Regions from separate parts of the Nocardioides imazamoxiresistens genome, predicted to be linked through region 2. Evidence: riboswitches for the same ligand, from Rfam matches in the RefSeq annotation. Region 2 holds a riboswitch; the other holds the start of a gene.

Region 1 (5,288 bases), on a different contig from region 2:
TCGGAGAGCAGCACGACGTCGCGCCCGGCCTCCAGGTGCGCGGCCAGCCGCTGCGCCGACGCGAGGTAGAAGTCCGCCATCGCGCCCGCGTAGCCGCCCGGGTGGTCGGTGGTGCCCGTCGTGACGGGGTAGACCAGCTCCTCCTCGACGGCCCCGGCGGGGATCAGGTCGGCCGCGATCCGGCGCGCGTTGGACGTCTTGCCGCGCCCGGCGTGGTACGCCACCACGTCGGCCGCCGCGATCAGCCGGGCGCCCTTGCGGGTGATCAGCTCGGGGTCGCCGGGGCCGACGCCGACGCCGTAGAACCGGCCCGCGGTGGGCTCGGTGGGCTCGGCCGGCTCGGGCTGCGTGCTCACTCCGCCTCCTGCGCGATCGCGTTGAGCGCCGATGCCGTCATCGCCGAGCCGCCGCGGCGGCCGTGGACGGTGAGGTACGGGACGCCGTGCGCCTCGGCGTACTCCGCCAGCGCCTCCTTGGACTCCGCCGCCCCGACGAACCCGACCGGGCAGCCCACGATCGCGGCGGGCGGCGGGCAGCCGTCGGCGAGCAGCTCGAGCAGGTGGAACAGCGCGGTCGGCGCGTTGCCGATCGCGACCACCGCGCCGGCGACCCGGTCGGCCAGCAGCGAGAGCGCGGCCGCCGAGCGGGTGGTGCCCCAGGCGCGGGCGAGGTCGGCGACGCGGGGGTCGCGCAGCGCGCACAGCACCTCGTTGTCGGCGGGCAGCCGGGTGCGGGTGACGCCCGAGGCGACCATGTGGGCGTCGGTGATGATCGGCGCGCCGGCCCGCAGCGCGGCGCGGGCCGCCCCGACCAGGTCGGGCGAGACGACGACCTGCGGCGCGAGGTCGGTCTGCCCGGTGCCGTGCACCATCCGCACGACGACCTTCTCGGCGTCCGCGGGCACGTGGCGCAGGTCGGACTCGGCGCGGATCATCGCGAACGAGTCGACGTAGATGGCCTGCCCGTCGCCCTCGTAGGCGTAGCGCCGCGTCGGCGCCTGCAGCCCGCCGGTGGCCGCCGCGGGGACGACCGGCACGAGCAGCGAGCGCCACGGCGTCACGACGAGCGGCGCCTCGTCGGCCAGGCCGTCGAGCAGCTCGGTGGCCAGCGCCGCGCCGAGCACCCCGTCGGGCACGGGGACGTGGCGCAGGTCGGGGGCGTCGGGGCTCTCGCCGCGCACGAGGCCGTACGCCGGGGGCTCGGCCGCCGCGGGCACCCGCGGGTCGCGTGGCGCGGTCGGCAGGTCCAGCGGGGTGGTGAGCTCGTCGACGTGCCAGGGCGCCTCGGGGCCGTCGCCGCGGGCGACGACGAACGCGCGGGCCACCTCGAGCAGCGCGGGCACGGCCTCGGCGACCGGCACCGGCGGCTGCCAGTGCCCGTCGCCCCGGCGCAGCTGCACGGTCGCGTCGTCGAGCACGGTCAGCGCCACGTCGGCGGACCGGTCGAGGACGTCGCCGCGCCCGTCGTCGAGCACCATCAGGAAGCGGGCGGACAGGCCGGCCAACGCCGGGTCGGCGCACAACGCCCGGTCCAGCTCGCGGGCGGTGGGACGCAGGTCGAGGCGCCCGCCGGTGATCCCGGTCAGCGGCGAGACGAGCACGTTGCGGACCAGCTCGTGGCTGGGGGAGGGCAGCAGGCCGGTGTGCGCGATCGCGCCCGCCACGTCCTGGCGCAGCGCCCCGGTCCCGGTCAGCGGCAGGGCGCGCAGCTGCAGGTTGGCGCGGCGCGTCAGGTGCAGGTCGCCGTCGCCGTGGGCCGCCGCGACGCCCAGCAGCGCGCGTACCTCCCCGACGCTCACGGCGCCGCCGACCAGCCGCAGGCGCACCAGCCCGCCGTCCTCGGCGGGCCAGGGCCGGCTCACGCCGGGGCACAGGTCGGTGCGCGTGCGGGTCATGCGTCCTCGCTCGGTCCGGGGGCCCGTGCGCGGGGCCCCTGCTCGACCAGGTGGCGGCTGCCACCGGGTGCCAGCAGGTCTTCGGACTCGGGGTCGTCCGGGCCGGGGACCTTCCCGGGAGCGGGCTCCCAGTGGCGGCACGCGGACGTGCCCCGACCCGTCGCCCTCACCGCTGCGCGTCAGTCCCGGAGTCGCACCGGGTTCCCTGACCCCTCGGGGGTCGACTGGCGCACGGACCCTACCAACCGTCCTCGGTGACGAAGTCCGCGAGTGGGCGCGCACGGGTCCAGCCGTCGATCTCCAGGCTCGGGCGGTCGGGGAAGGCCGGCACCGGGCCGAGGCACAGCACGGCCACCGGCTCGGCCCCCGCGGGCATGCCGAGCAGCGCCGCGAGGTCGTCGGGCACGAACAGCGAGACCCAGCCCATGCCGAGGCCCTCGGCCCGCGCGGCGAGCCAGAGGTTCTGGATCGCGCAGGCCACGGAGGCCAGGTCCATGTGGGGCATCGTGCGGCGGCCGAACACGTGCGGCTCGCGGCCCTCGCGCAGCGCCACGACCAGCAGCTCGGCGCACTCGCGGATGCCCTCCACCTTGAGCCGCAGGAACTCCGCGGCGCGCTCGTCGAGGGCGGCCGCGGTCGCGTGACGCTCCGCGTCGACCAGGGCGTGCACCTGCTCGCGCAGGGCGGGGGAGACCACCCGCACGAAGCGCCACGGCTGCATCAGCCCGACGCTGGGCCCGGCGTGGGCGGCGGCGAGCAGCCGGGCCAGCACGTCCTCGTCGACGGTGGCTCCGGGCACGAAGCGGCGCATGTCGCGCCGCTCGCCGATGACGCGGTAGACGGCGGCCCGCACCTCGGCGGGGTACGCGTGGTGGTCGGGGTCCGCATCTCGAAGGGCGTTCACGGCGGGCGAGGTTACTGCTAGGTTCCCCCTGCCAGTCGTGCTCACCACGAGCCAGGGAACCCGGTGCGAATCCGGGACTGACGCGCAGCGGTGAGGGTGACGGGCGGGGCACGCACACGTGCAGCCACTGGGAGCGCAGCTCCTGGGAAGGCGCTCCGTCCGGTCGATCCCGAGTCCGAAGACCTGCTGGCCGCGCTCGTCCGCCACGGACGGTCGCGTCACACGTCCGCATGGCTCCGCGACCGAGCCACGACACGAAGGATGGCCATGTCCACCCGTGCTCGCCCCACCCTGCGTCCCGCCCTGCCCCTGACCGCCGCGCTCGCCTGCGGGGTCCTGCTCGCCGGTTGCGCGGGCGCCCCCGCCGCCGAGGACCGCGCCGCCGCGGGCGACCCCGACCTGTTCCCCGTCGAGGTCACCGCCTGCGGCTTCACCACCACCCTCGAGGCACCGCCCGAGGCCGCCGTCACCCTCAACCAGGGCGCCACCGAGGTCCTCCTGGCCCTCGGGCTCGAGGACCGGATGGCCGGCACGGCCTACCTCGACGACCAGGTCGCGGACGCCCACGCCGCGGCGTACGACGAGGTGCCCGTGCTCGCAGCGACCTACCCGAGCCGGGAGGAGCTGCTCGGCGCCTCGCCCGACTTCGTCTACGCCTCCTACGTCTCCGCGTTCGGCGACGAGGTGGCCGGCTCGCAGGACGAGCTCGCCGAGGGCGGCGTCGCGTCCTACCTCTCGCCGTTCGGCTGCCCCGACGCCTCCGACGTGGCCGCCACCAGCTGGGACTCGGTCTGGTCGGAGGTGGAGGCCGTCGGCGACGTCTTCGGCGTGCCAGAGCGCGCCGCCGAGCTGCGCGCCACCCAGGAGCAGACGCTGACGGACCTCGAGGCCGCCGCGGTCGGCGCGGGCACCCGGGTGTTCTGGTTCGACTCCGGCGAGGACGCCGCCCTGGCCGGCGCCGGCGACGGTGGCCCGCAGCTGGTCGTCGAGGCGACCGGCGCCGAGAACGTCTTCGCCGACGTCGAGGGCAACTGGTCCGAGGTGCCGTGGGAGGACGTCGTCGCCGCCGACCCCGACGTGATCGCGCTCGCCGACGCCTCGTGGTCGTCGGCCGAGGAGAAGATCGCGTTCCTCGAGGCCGACCCGGTGCTGAGCGAGCTGCGTGCCGTGCGCGAGGGCGCGTACGTCACGGTGCCCTACTCGGCCTCGACCCCGGGCGTACGCCTCGCCGAGGGCGCCGCGACCCTGGCCGAGGGCCTCGAGGCCCTCGGCGCGCAGGGCTGACCGGGTTGCGACGACCTGCGGCGGCGCCCGTCCTCGTCGTCGGCCTGCTCGTGCTCGCCGCGACGATGACGTACGCCCTGGGCCGCGGCTCCGTGGACGTCCCGGCCGACCGCGTCGTGGCCGTCGTCGCGCGGCGCCTCGGTCTGGGCGAGCACGGCGTCACGCTCGCCGAGGACCAGATCGTGTGGCAGCTGCGGATGCCGCGGGTGCTGGCGGCCGCGGCCTGCGGCACCGTGCTGGCGCTCGTCGGCGCGGTGTTGCAGTCGCTGACGCGCAACGACCTCGCGGACCCCTACCTGCTCGGCATCTCCGGCGGCGCGGCCGTCGGCGCCGTCTCGGTCATCGTGCTCGGGATCGGCGTCGGCGGGCTCGTCGGCTCCGCCGCGCTGGCGCTCGCGTCGTTCCTCGGGGCCCTGGGCGCGCTGGTGCTGGTGCTGCTCCTCGCCGTCGGGCGCGGCGGCACGCTCGACCCGACCCGCACCGTCCTCGCGGGCGTCGCGGTGGGCCAGGCGGCCGCCGCCTACACCTCGTTCCTGGTGATGGTGCACGGCGACTCGCACTCGGCCGACCGCGTGATGCGCTGGACGCTCGGCTCGATCGCGCGGGTGCGCACCGACGACGTCGCCGTGCTCGTGGGCACGGCGCTCGTCACGGTCGTGGTGGTGCTGGCCTGCGCCGGCAGCCTCGACGCCTTCGCGTTCGGCGAGACGGGCGCGCGCAGCCTCGGCGTCGACGTGACCCGCCTGCGCTGGCTGCTGCTGGCGGGCTCCGCGCTCGTCGTCTCGGTGCTCGTCGCCCACGTCGGCGCGATCGGCTTCGTCGGGCTCGTGGTGCCGCACGTGGCCCGGATGGTCGTGGGGCCCGGCCACCGGGCGCTGCTGCCGACGACCGCGGTGGCCGGCGCCGTGCTGCTGGTCTGGGCCGACACCGGCGCCCGCACGCTCGTGGACGGCACGGAGATCCCGATCAGCGTCGTCACCGGCATCGTCGGCACGCCGCTGTTCGTGTGGCTGCTGCACCGCTCGCGACGCCGGAGCATGGCGTGAGCGGCACGGGCGACACGAGCGGCGGCGCGGCCCTGCGCGCGGAGGGCCTGACCTGGCACGTCGGACGCGGTGCGCAGCGGCGCACCGTCTTGGCCGACGCGGCCCTGGACGCCCCGGTCGGCACCGTGACCGGGCTGCTCGGGCCCAACGGCTCGGGCAA
Region 2 (5,288 bases):
GGCCACCGAGACCAGCAGCAGCGCCGGGCCCGCCGACCAGAACAGGAGCTCGCGCGCGGTGACCGCGCGCCCGGGACCGGGCCGGCGCCCCGACCCGATCCCTGCTCCTGGCTGCGGCACGTCGACCCCTGCGCTCAGGCGACGCCGTAGACGACGAAGTCGTCGAACAGCTGCCACAACGTGCCGGACTCCTCGAAACCCGCCTGGGCGAGCGTCGCGAGCCGGAAGTCGACCGCCGTCGAGGCCGACGGAGCGCGGCCCGCGAAGCGCCGGTGTCGCTCCTCCACCAGGTCCTTCATGCCCGGAAGCTGCTCGAGCGCCGCCCACCATGCGTCCCACGCCTCGGCGCCTTCTTCGAAGGCCGCCGCCTGGGTGCGCTCGTCGTGCAACGCCGCCCATCGTCGGAGGTGCGGCGTGCGGGAGTCGTAGCGGAGGTGGTCCCCGTCGAGCAGGAGACCGCCGGTCGGCAGTGCCGTGTGCGCCGTGCCGTAGGCCCGCACCAGCTCGTCCGGTGAGAGCCAGTGCAGAGCAGTGGTCGAGACGACCGCGTGCGGACGACCCCCGAGACGAGCGGAGGCCGCCTCGACCCATGCGTCGTCGGCGACATCGGCGTCGAGCAGAGCGACCCGGTCTCCGTACGTCGCCGTGCCGGCGTGGGCCACGGCCAGGAGCGCCGGGTCGAGATCGATGCCCACCACGCGTGCTCGCGGGAAACGATCGAGCACCCGGACGGTCAACGAGCCCGGGCCGCAGGCGAGGTCGACCACGCGGAACCCGGAGCCGGTCGAGGCCTCCACCTGCAGGGCGAGGGCGTCGAGCATCGCCGCGAAGCGCTGCTCCCGAGCGGCGATGTAGGCGGCCTGTTGATCGTCCCAGCGCCGCAGGAGCCCGCGCAGGTCCGAGCGGTCGTGCAGCTCGGCCGGGTTCACTCGACCAGGCCCAGGTCGCGCAGGCCCTGCGCCAGCTGCTCGATGCCCGTCACGTTGCGGATTGAGGGGTCCATGGTGGTGCCGTCCAGAACGATGTAACGCTGCTCCTGCACCGCCGTCAGCCGACTCGCGACGGGGTCCGACTCGAGGAACTCGATCTTCTCCGCCGCGCTGTCGCCGTCACCCCCACGGCCCAGGTCGGCCAGCACCAGCACGGTGGGGTCGCGCTCGAGGACGCTCTCCCAACCGATCTCGGGCCAGTACTGCTCGGCGTCCTCGAAGGCGTTCGTCGCACCCACGGCCCGCGTCATCAGGCCGGGCGCCCCGCAGCAGCCGGCCATGTAGGGCGCTGGAGTGGCGGCGTACCACCAGGCCATGGTCACGTTCTCCGCGCCCAGGTCCACGGTCGCCTCCTCGGCACGGGCGCTCAGCTCGGAGACCAGCTCGTCTCCCCGCTCCCGGACGCCGAAGAGGGTCGCGACCTCCTCGATCTCGGCCCACTGGTCCTCGAGGGTCAGCGCGCGGGTCTGCTCGGCCTCCTGACCACTGCACTCGCTCGGCGACTGGTACGTCGGCACGCCGAGCTCCTCGAAGCGGTCCCGACCGGCGATACCCTCGTCGGTGAAGGTGTAGTCGAACGTGGTGTAGACGAGATCGGGCTCGACGTCGAGGACCGTCTCGAACGACGGGAACTCGGTGTCGAAGGCCTCGACGCCCTCTCGCTCCTCCTCGAGCTCCGGGAGGACGTCGTCGTCGCTCATCGCGTACGACGCGATGCGGTCACCGAGCCCGAGGGCCAGGAGCAGCTCGACGGCGGGTTGGTTGACGGCGACCGCGCGCTCGACGGGCGCCTCGACACGGACCTCGCGGTCGCAGTTCACGACGACGACGGGGGCCTCGTACGGCTCCGCATCGCCGGCGTCGGAGCCGCCGGTGTCCGAGCTGCAGCCGGCGAGGCCGCCGGCGACGAGGAACGTGACGGCGAGGACGCGCAGGCACTGGGTCGTCTGCCGGCGAGCCGGTGACGGCGCCAGGAGGGCGCGTGGGGACAGGGAACGAGTCATGAACGACCTTCTCGACCGCAGACCCGGATCGCGGGGCCCGACGATGATCGCGCGACACGGACGGCCACGGAACCAGCAGGTCTTCGGACTCGGGTTCCACCGAACGGGACGCCTTCCCGGATCACTCCAGTGGCCTCGTGCCCCGCCGTCACCCACACCGCTGCGCGTCAGCTCCGGACTCACACCGGATTCCCTGGCCCTCTCGGGCTTGACTGGCGCGAGCATGCTAGCGGTTCGCGACGACCGGCGACAGTCGCTCCCGTTGCCGTCGACGGAGGACCCGCTCCCACTTGGCGTGAACCACAAGATGTGGGACTTACATCGGCGTCATTCACCGTATATGGTGCCGCTTGCAGCTGGTTCGACCCGTCCTCCAGGCGGGTCGTCGCAAGAGGGAATCCGGTGGGAGACCGGAACTGCCCCGCAGCGGTGAGTGGGAACGACCTCCGTCACACAGCACTGGGCCCGACGGGCCTGGGAAGCGACGGACAGTAGGCCGAGCGCGACGCCCACGAGTCCGAAGACCTGCCAGTGCCTCGCCCCCGAGGGGCGAGGGTCCGCGACCCCGAGGGAGGGTCGGAGGATCGAGACCGGCAGGTCGGGTGGCATCTGGCCGCCCTGCCTGCCGACGGTTCCGACCTCCCGTGCCTCCCCTCTCGCGGACGCTCCCCGACGTCCGTACACGAGGGTGGGAGACGCCACATGGCAACACATCACGACGAGAGCACCGGCAGGTCCACCGAGATCACGGTGGTCAAGAGGGACGGCACCCGCGCCGCCTACGACGGGTACGAGATCGCGCGCTCCATCGAGGAGGCCGCAGCGGGTCTCGACCACGAGGTCGCCCGCGCGACCCAGCTGCGCTCGGAGCTCGAGATCACGCTCTTCGACGGCATCACCAGCGAGCAGCTGGACGAGGCGGTCGTGCAGGTCGCGCTGCAGAACGTGAAGGACGACCCGGCCTACGACACGATCGCCTCGCGACTGCTCGTCAAGAGCCTCTACAAGGCGATCTTCGGCGAGGGCGTGACCCGCGACGAGGTGCGCGCGTTCGGCGGCGAGGCGTTCGTGGCCTTCGTGGTCCGCGGCGTGGAGCTGGACCTGCTCGACGCACGACTCGGCCGGCTGTTCGACCTCGAACGCCTCGGCGCGGCGCTCGACCCGGATCGCGACGACCTGCTGCGCTACGTCGGGGTGCAGACGATGCGCACCCGCTACATGATCGTGGCGCCCGACGGACGTCCGCTGGAGATGCCCCAGTTCTTCTGGATGCGGGTGGCCATGGGCCTGTCGTTGAACGAGGACGATCCGACCGCCGCGGCGATCCGCTTCTACGACAAGATGTCGCGCCTCGAGTACCTCGCGGCCGGCTCGACGCTGGTGAACGCGGGCACCTCCTACAGCCAGCTCTCCAACTGCTTCGTGATGCAGATGGAGGACGAGATCGAGCACATCGCCAAGTCGGTGCGCGACGTCATGTGGCTCACCAAGGGCACCGGCGGGATCGGGCTGTCGGTCACCAAGCTCCGCGCCGAGGGATCCCACATCCGGTCCAACAACACCACGTCGACCGGCCCGATCCCCTTCATGCACACGATCGACTCGACGCTGCGGGCGGTCAGCCGCGGCGGCAAGAAGTTCGGCGCGCTGTGCTTCTACATGGAGAACTGGCACCTCGACTTCCCGGCGTTCCTCGACCTGCGGCAGAACTCCGGGGACCCGTACCGCCGCACGCGGACCGCCAACACCGCGGTGTGGATCAGCGACGACTTCATGAAGCGCGTGGACGCCGACCTGCCGTGGTACCTGTTCGATCCCGCCGACGTGCCCGACCTCTCCGAGCTCACCGGCAGCGCGTTCTCGCGGCGTTACGCCGAGTACGCCGCCCTGGCCGAGGCCGGCGAGCTGCGCCACAGGAAGGTCGGTGCCCGCGAGCAGTTCAAGTCCATCCTGACCTCGCTGCAGTCGACCTCGCACCCGTGGCTGACCTGGAAGGACACCATCAACACCCGTGCCCTCAACCAGAACACCGGCACGATCCACCTCTCCAACCTCTGCACGGAGATCTGCCTGCCCCAGGACCGGGACAACGTGTCCGTGTGCAACCTGGCCTCGATCAACCTGGCCCGGCACGTCGACGGTCGCCGTCAGGCGGCGCGCGTGGACTGGGAGCGGCTGGCCGAGTCGGTGCGCCTGGCCGTGCGTCAGCTCGACAACCTCATCGACATCACGATCAGCTCGGTGCCGGAGTCGGAGCGCTCCAACGAGCTCAACCGTGCTCTCGGCCTGGGCGTCATGGGCTTCACCGACGTCGTGGAGCGCTTCGGGCACAGCTACGCCTCCCCCGCTGCGTACGAGCTCATCGACCAGCTGATGGAGTTCGTGTCCTGGCACGCGATCGACGCCTCGGCCGACCTCGCGCGCGAGCGGGGTGCGTACACCCACTTCGAGGGTTCGCGCTGGAGCCAGGGCCTCGTGCCGATCGACTCCCTCGACCTGCTCGAGCGCGACCGGGGCGTGCGGGTCGAGGTCGACCGCACCAGCCGCCTGGACTGGGACTCGCTGCGCGCCAAGGTCGCCGGCGGGATCCGCAACTCGACGCTCCTGGCGATCGCACCGACCGCATCCATCGGCCTCGTCGCCGGCACCACGCCGGGCCTCGACCCGCAGTTCAGCCAGATCTTCAGCCGCGCCACGAGCTCCGGCAAGTTCCTCGAGGTCAACCGCAACCTGGTCGAGGACCTGCGCGCCGCCGGTCTGTGGGAGACGCTGCGCGAGGACCTCCTGCGCCACCAGGGCGACCTTTCCGCCGTCGCGGCCGAGCGGGAGGGGCTCGTGCCCGCCGAGCTGGTCGAGATCTACCAGACCTCGTTCCAGCTGCCCGGTCGCGCCTACCTCGAGGTGGCCGCGCGGGCGCAGAAGTGGATCGACCAGGCGATCAGCCGCAACATCTACCTCGCTGACCGCAGCGTCGCGACGATGGCCGACCTGTACTCGCTGGCCTGGCGGATGGGTGTCAAGACGACCTACTACCTGCACATGATGCCGCGCCACACCGCCGAGCAGAGCACCGTCAAGGTCAACAAGGCGGAGGCCCGCACCCCCGCCACCACCGGCGCTCGCCGGGGCTTCGGAGCCGTCACCGCCTCGACCGTCCCCGCCGCGCCGGCGCCGCCGGTCGTGCCCGCCGACGTCCAGGAGCTCGAGGTGGTGGACGACGCGGCCTGTCCGGTCGACCCGCAGGAGCGACTGCAGTGCGAGTCGTGCCAGTGAGCGCCGCACGGGGCCGCCGCGG

The links. Region 2 has a riboswitch for cobalamin ahead of RDV89_RS17830 (ABC transporter substrate-binding protein). Riboswitches for the same ligand answer to the same signal wherever they lie in the genome.
Region 1: linked by a shared signal. The riboswitch ahead of RDV89_RS20250 (precorrin-8X methylmutase) and the one ahead of RDV89_RS17830 (ABC transporter substrate-binding protein) in region 2 are both predicted to bind cobalamin.

The regions. Positions count from the first base shown of each region.
Region 1 is NZ_JAVYII010000006.1:129,297-134,584, forward strand. It holds gene RDV89_RS14385 (precorrin-2 C(20)-methyltransferase) at 1-356, opposite strand, end outside; gene RDV89_RS20250 (precorrin-8X methylmutase) at 353-1,894, opposite strand; cobalamin riboswitch at 1,950-2,138, opposite strand; gene bluB (5,6-dimethylbenzimidazole synthase) at 2,133-2,798, opposite strand; cobalamin riboswitch at 2,814-3,003, shown strand; gene RDV89_RS14400 (ABC transporter substrate-binding protein) at 3,066-4,082, shown strand; gene RDV89_RS14405 (FecCD family ABC transporter permease) at 4,148-5,128, shown strand; gene RDV89_RS14410 (ABC transporter ATP-binding protein) at 5,125-5,288, shown strand, end outside.
Region 2 is NZ_JAVYII010000009.1:63,293-68,580, forward strand. It holds gene RDV89_RS17820 (FecCD family ABC transporter permease) at 1-120, opposite strand, end outside; gene RDV89_RS17825 (class I SAM-dependent methyltransferase) at 135-929, opposite strand; gene RDV89_RS17830 (ABC transporter substrate-binding protein) at 926-1,993, opposite strand; cobalamin riboswitch at 2,051-2,222, opposite strand; cobalamin riboswitch at 2,334-2,540, shown strand; gene RDV89_RS17835 (ribonucleoside-diphosphate reductase subunit alpha) at 2,696-5,266, shown strand.